Regions from separate parts of the Lysinibacillus sp. FN11 genome, predicted to be linked through region 1. Evidence: riboswitches for the same ligand, from Rfam matches in the RefSeq annotation. Region 1 holds a riboswitch; each other region holds the start of a gene.
What was found. A riboswitch is a leader RNA that binds a small molecule or an ion and turns the genes downstream of it on or off. The one in region 1 is predicted to bind S-adenosylmethionine.

Region 1 (2,207 bases):
AATTGTGAATCTTTGTCAGCACCTGCAAAGCCTTTGAATACGAATAACTCGTCACGTTCTTTTAAATATTTTATTACTTTTACATATAGGTTATCGAACACTTCAGAAGAAATTGGTTGGTTTACTTTACCCCAGTCAATTTGATCTTTTGTGCTTTCTTCTTCTACCGTATATTTATCTTTAGGTGAACGACCAGTGTATTTGCCAGTTTCTGCACGAACTGCGCCATCTACTGTTAACATTGCTTCACCACGAGATGTAGCTTTTTCTGCTAATTGTGGTACTGAAAGTTGAACATTAATGTTACCGCCGTTTAATAATTCCTTCAGTTCGTTTGCAATTTCTACTGAATTCATCGATTAAATACCATCCTTTTTTATAGTATTCCCTTGATTTAGAGGGATTTTTTCTTAATTTCAAAAATAGTATAACACAATTGCTTAAATAATCTATACTAATTAAGAAATTATTTTAGAGTTTTTACCACTTTTCAATAAACTGACAAAAAATAATGTTTTTCGAGGAGAATACCATCAATCCTACTGTAATTAGGCATGAAGATTGAGCCACACATATGTTACCACAAGTAGCTAGGTATGTTGTAGGGATTAATTTGCTTCTATTTACATCATCATCCAAGTATGAAAAGTTTTTGTGTAATAAGTTCTTTCCTTTCTATACAGTAATACATAAGAAAATATTTGACAACGTTCGACCTTTTCAGTAACATGAGATTGAACGGATACTCTTATCCCGAGCTGGTGGAGGGTCAGGCCCTGTGAAACCCGGCAACCTGCATGAACTATTTCACGACATGCGTTGGTGCCAACCTGATGCAAGGGAACATCCCTTGAACGATAAGAGTGAAAGGTTACGCAGTCATTATTCCTTTCCTCATGTAAAGTAACGTGAGAAAAGGATTTTTTTATTGTTAAAAATCAATGTAAAGGTAAGTATATGTAGTTCTTTCCTTATTATAATGACGGATCTTTCGAAATCCTCGTGATAAAAGCAGCAGTAACGGCTTGAGAGTTCAATCCTTAGGAGCGGACTTGACATGGGTAATGAGTACCGTATTCATACACAACTACTTATTGTAAGAGTATTTAGGAGGAAAACCAAATGACAAACCGTCGACTGTTTACATCAGAGAGTGTAACAGAAGGACATCCAGATAAGATTTGTGACCAAATCTCGGATGCCATTTTAGATGCTATTTTAGCAGAAGATCCAAATGCACGTGTAGCGTGTGAAACAACTGTAACAACAGGATTAGTATTAGTAGCAGGAGAAATTACAACTTCTACTTATGTAGATATTAAAGGTATTGTTCGTGACACTGTAGCTGAAATTGGCTATACACGAGGTAAATATGGCTTTGATGCTGAGAACTTAGCGGTGCTTGTGGCAATTGGTGAACAATCACCTGATATTGCTCAAGGTGTTGATCAGGCATTAGAGGCACGTGAAGGCTCTATGACAGATGCAGATATTGAAGCAATTGGTGCTGGTGACCAAGGCTTAATGTTTGGCTATGCATGTAATGAAACACCAGAGCTAATGCCATTACCAATTAGCTTGGCACACAAATTAGCACGCCGTTTAACAGAAGTACGTAAATCAGGTGAACTTGCCTATTTACGTCCTGATGGTAAAACGCAAGTAACGATAGAATATGATGACAATAATGTACCGGTTCGCGTGGATACAATTGTTATTTCAACACAGCATGATGAAGAAGCAACACTTGAACAAATTCAAGCAGATTTAAAAGAATTTGTTATTGCACCAGTTGTACCAAGTGAATTATTAGATGCTAATACGAAATACTTTATCAATCCAACTGGCCGTTTTGTAATTGGTGGACCAAAAGGTGATGCTGGATTAACAGGACGTAAAATCATTGTTGATACATACGGTGGTTATGCACGTCACGGTGGTGGTGCCTTCTCAGGTAAGGATGCAACCAAGGTAGACCGTTCAGCGGCATATGCAGCACGTTATGTAGCGAAAAATATCGTAGCAGCTGGCTTAGCAGAGCGTGCTGAAGTGCAACTCGCTTATGCGATTGGCGTTGCGCAGCCTGTTTCCATTGCTGTCGATACATTTGGCACAGGTAGAGTGAAAGAAAGCGAGATCGTTGAATGGGTACGCGAGCTATTCGATTTACGCCCAGCAGGTATCATTAAAATGCTTGATCTTCGTCG
Region 2 (2,207 bases), 1.9 Mb from region 1:
TATCTTACATTATTATGGCGTGTATATGTTTGTTGCTGCTTGTTTGATTGCCCAATCCAAGAAAATGATGATCTTCATAATTGGTGCCATCCTTATCCTTTCACAATGGCTTCAAATTCAATTTAGTTACCTTGCTGGTTGGCATCCAACATATGTGCTACTAGAGTATCTTGATTTTTGGACACCAGCTGGATTTATAAGAAATTTGATGTTTAATGGCTATCATCCACTATTCCCCTGGATTTGCTTCTTTCTGATAGGGATGGTAATGGGCACATTAGATTTAACAAATCATACATTAAGAAAAAACTTACTGGTGATAGGCTTATTGCTAGTCATCGTGACTGAGACTTGTTCAACGTTATTCATTAAGATGACAACCATTCATTTATTAGATGTAGAGAGTGCATTGTATTTATTTGATACAGGACCGATTCCACCGAATATGATGTATGTCCTCTCTAATTCGGCTTCGGCTATTGTTATCATTGTTGGCTCCATCTATCTTGTAGAGACATGTAAAAATAAAGTTATACAATCTTTCATATTAACTGGACAAATGTCTTTAACGCATTATGTTGGCCATGTTGTTATAGGCATTGGAATACTAATTATTTGCCAAAAGCTGGAGAACCAAACACTTGCTTTTTCCATGCTGTATGCCTGCTGTTATTTTTTAGGATGTGTCGTGGTTTCTGTATGGTGGAGGACTAAACATCATCGAGGCCCACTTGAATTCATGATGAGGAAATGGAGCTTGTAATAAATTAATGGATTGCCATCTATTTCTCACTGACTAGGCATAAAATACTTTAGGTATAGGGAGTCTTTTAATCTAAACGACATATTGCATAGTATTCAACTAGGTTTTCTAATATTTTGTATTGACATTCCTATAGCAGAATTATAGAATTATTTTCAAGAAACGCAGTACTCTTATCAAGAGAGGTGGAGGGACTTGGCCCAATGAAGCCTCGGCAACCGGACAACAGGTGCCAAATCCAACAGATGGTGTCTGAGAGATAGGAGGGGCTATCAATCAGTTTGATGCGTTGGCCTCTTTATGAACAATAAGGATAAAAAAGAAGGGGTGTATCGTATGGCTCAGTCAGTAAAAGTAGATGATAAGAAACTAGAGGCAATTGCGAAGGCGATTCAAAATCTTGAATTTGGTGAAGTGCATATTACGATTCAAGATGGTGTGATTGTGCAAATTAATAGGCTTGAAAAGCAGAGATTTCCGCAGAAAAAATAACAATGATTTCAGTAGAACTTATGTCAAACGGCCACCTATAAGCATGAAGGATTTCCTGTGCTTACAAGTGGCCTTTTTTTGTGTAAAGGCTAGCTATAAAAGCTTTTTGGTATGGGACCGATATGGCGGCGATGATACAGCAAAGGCTCTTTTTGAGCATTTGTAGTGTCTACGACCTGCCCAATAAAAATGGTATGGTCGCCAGCATCGATTTGCTGAAATGTTTTACATTGTAAATTAGCTGCGGTATCATGTAAAATCGGTAGTCCTAAAGAGGAAGTTGACCATGATGCTTGTGCAAAGCGATCAGGGATTTTACTAGCAAATAGTGTACATAAATGCTCTTGATCACTCGCTAAAATATTGACCGCAAAATTTGGCGCAGTCGTGAAATAGGGATGGAGCTGAGATTTTTTATCGAGTGACCACAAAATAAGGAGCGGGTCGATTGAAACAGATGCAAAGGAATTGACGGTTAAGCCAATCGGTTTTGTGTCATGACATGTCGTGACAACTGTTACGCCTGTAGGATAATTACCTAATGCCAATTTAAAAGCAGCTACTAAATCTGTCATTCAAATCACCTCTTTATGAAATTAGTGAACGGAGTTTGTAGGTAAACGAAACTTTTTTTCATATCCTACTAGTAACTCCTTTTCTTGAGTAAATTTTAAACTAATCAAACATACAGGTAAAGGTAATGGGGAAAGAAAGGGGAATGGCCATGACTTTATATTTTGATCATCTGGTTCATCAAGTGGAGTCACCAGAAAATATAAAGGTTTTCTTCAATAAACGAAATGTCCATACAGTGAATGGTGGGCAGCACACGATGTGGGGGACTTATAATACGTTAAGCTACTTTGGCTTAAGCTACATTGAACAAATTGCTATCTATGATCGTGATTTATTTGAGCAAGCGGCACAATACCCATATTCCCTACATTATACG
Region 3 (2,207 bases), 1.1 Mb from region 1:
TTATTACCCATACTATTGCTGATTGTGGTAGTTATTCGAAATCGTAAATCCAAAGCTCAAAAAAACGAAACACCTCAGCAGGAAACAGAAAATGACAATCAAAAAGTCTAATTTCTTTTAAAGCTAGAAAAGAAATTAGACTTTTTATTAATTAAATATGATATTCGATTTCATCTACAAAATCCCATTCATATGGTGTTTCTTGGTAAACATAGTAGTTCAACCAGTTAGAGAATAATAGATGCGTATGGGCACGCCATGTATTCATCGGCACTTGTGTCGGATCGTCATTCGGGAAGTAGTTTACAGGAACAGCGATATCTATGCCCTTCGCCACATCGCGACTGTATTCATCGGCTAGCGTTGTCGCATCATACTCTAGATGCCCCGTAATCATAATATTTTTATTATCTTTTGATTGTACAATAAATACCCCTGCATCCTCTGAATAGGATAATAATCGTAGATCTGGATGATTGCGAACCTCGTCAATCGAAACAGATGTATAGCGTGAGTGGGGCGCAGTAAATAAATCACTAAAGCCACGTACCAAATCTACAGTTAAATCTGTAATCACATGGGAATAGACACCTGAGCATTTAGCAGAAAGCTCGACCTTCCCAATGCCATAATGATGATACAATGCAGCCTGTGCCCCCCAACATATATGTAGCACAGATGTCACATTCTTTTTTGACCAATCCATAATTTCTGAAATTTCCTGCCAATAGTTGACCTCTTCAAAAGCCATTTTTTCTACTGGCGCACCAGTTATAATCATACCATCATAGCGGCGGTGTCGAATCTGATTGAACGTTGTGTAAAAAAGCTGCAAATGAGATTTACTCACATTTTTAGACTCGTGTGTGGCTGTATTCAAAAAGGTAATATTCACCTGTAATGGTGTATTCCCCAATAAACGTAATAATTGGAGCTCTGTTTTTTCTTTTTCAGGCATTAAATTTAATATTAATATATTTAATGGACGGATTTGCTGTGTTTTCGCACGATCTTCTTCCATGACGAAGATTTTTCCTCACGTAAATGTTCTCCAGCTGGTAAATTTTTCGGAATATTAATTGGCATCTTGCTTTCCCCTCTCTATAATCACTCTCTTTTAGCAAACCTTGCTTGCATAGGATGCAACAAAATTAAAAAATCCTCCTCATTCCATACGAGATAGAATGAGAAGGATTTTTTTCACGTCCACTCTTATCTCTCAAAGGAAAAAATCCTTTGCTGGAATTAGCACCTTTCTAACAATTGTTAGAGGTTGCTGAAGCGTCATCGGGCCAAATCCCTCAGCTTCTCTTGATAAGATTATTTAATTATCTTGAATTGTAACACGAACTAGTTAGAATATCAATAATTCATAGAATATTTTGTGATTCATGTGCATGTTCCTTGCTCAATTGATGTACACTAAGCTTGCTATATGTGGTGTTTCTGCATTTAAAATTTATGGTAAACATGCCGTAATTATGTTACCATATACTTTTAGTAAGAGAGAGGAACGTGAATAGTTTGATTAAAATTGAATTTCCAAAACCAGATCTAGTAATCCGTCAACGTGAACAAGATTTAAAACCAGGTGATGTGCCAATCACACCTTACTTCGGTTTTATTGACTTCCATAAAATCACACGTGATAAAGGCGGCATTTTCTTATTCTATAATGACAAGAATGAGCTATTATTTGTTGGGAAAGCACGTAAAATTCGTCAACGTATTAAAAAACATTTCGAGGATAATGTATCTCCGATGAAAAACCATCGTGATGAAGTGTTCAAAATTGAAGTCTATGAAGTAGAAGATCCAATGGAACGTGAAATTTACGAAACATACGCGATTAATACTTTCCGCTCTAAATATAACGTAGACAAAGTCTTTTATTAGACATCTCATAAAGAAACCGAAATCTCATCTAAAGATTTCGGTTTCTTTTATCACATAATGGTCATACGATCAATGGGCGTACTCTGACCGTTTATTCGCAAATCAATGGTATCAAGCTCAGGATTCTTGACGGTGATTTGAAAAACATAGGGCTGAGCCTCTTTCCTTTGCTCGCTGCCTTCTTCTAACTGGATGATAAGCCTATTTCCCTCAGCTGTAATACTTGCCAATACATTCCCTTTTGAATAATAAACAAGATAATATGGAGCATCATTTTCATGTAATAGTTGTATTCTGTCATTAGAAACAAT

Region 2: another riboswitch for S-adenosylmethionine. It lies ahead of NP781_RS06595 (YezD family protein); the one in region 1 lies ahead of metK (methionine adenosyltransferase).
Region 3: another riboswitch for S-adenosylmethionine. It lies ahead of metA (homoserine O-succinyltransferase); the one in region 1 lies ahead of metK (methionine adenosyltransferase).

What each region holds. Positions count from the first base shown of each region.
Region 1 is NZ_CP102383.1:3,129,575-3,131,781, reverse strand. Features, by position in the region: gene pckA (phosphoenolpyruvate carboxykinase (ATP)) at 1-356, opposite strand, end outside; SAM riboswitch class I at 746-864, shown strand; gene metK (methionine adenosyltransferase) at 1,123-2,207, shown strand, end outside.
Region 2 is NZ_CP102383.1:1,276,804-1,279,010, forward strand. Features, by position in the region: gene NP781_RS06590 (DUF418 domain-containing protein) at 1-763, shown strand, start outside; SAM riboswitch class I at 934-1,029, shown strand; gene NP781_RS06595 (YezD family protein) at 1,100-1,255, shown strand; gene NP781_RS06600 (flavin reductase family protein) at 1,345-1,830, opposite strand; gene NP781_RS06605 (VOC family protein) at 1,980-2,207, shown strand, end outside.
Region 3 is NZ_CP102383.1:2,011,386-2,013,592, forward strand. Features, by position in the region: gene NP781_RS10750 (GerAB/ArcD/ProY family transporter) at 1-111, shown strand, start outside; partial or broken gene metA (homoserine O-succinyltransferase) at 152-1,086, opposite strand; SAM riboswitch class I at 1,210-1,321, opposite strand; gene NP781_RS10760 (nucleotide excision repair endonuclease) at 1,525-1,896, shown strand; gene NP781_RS10765 (hypothetical protein) at 1,947-2,207, opposite strand, start outside.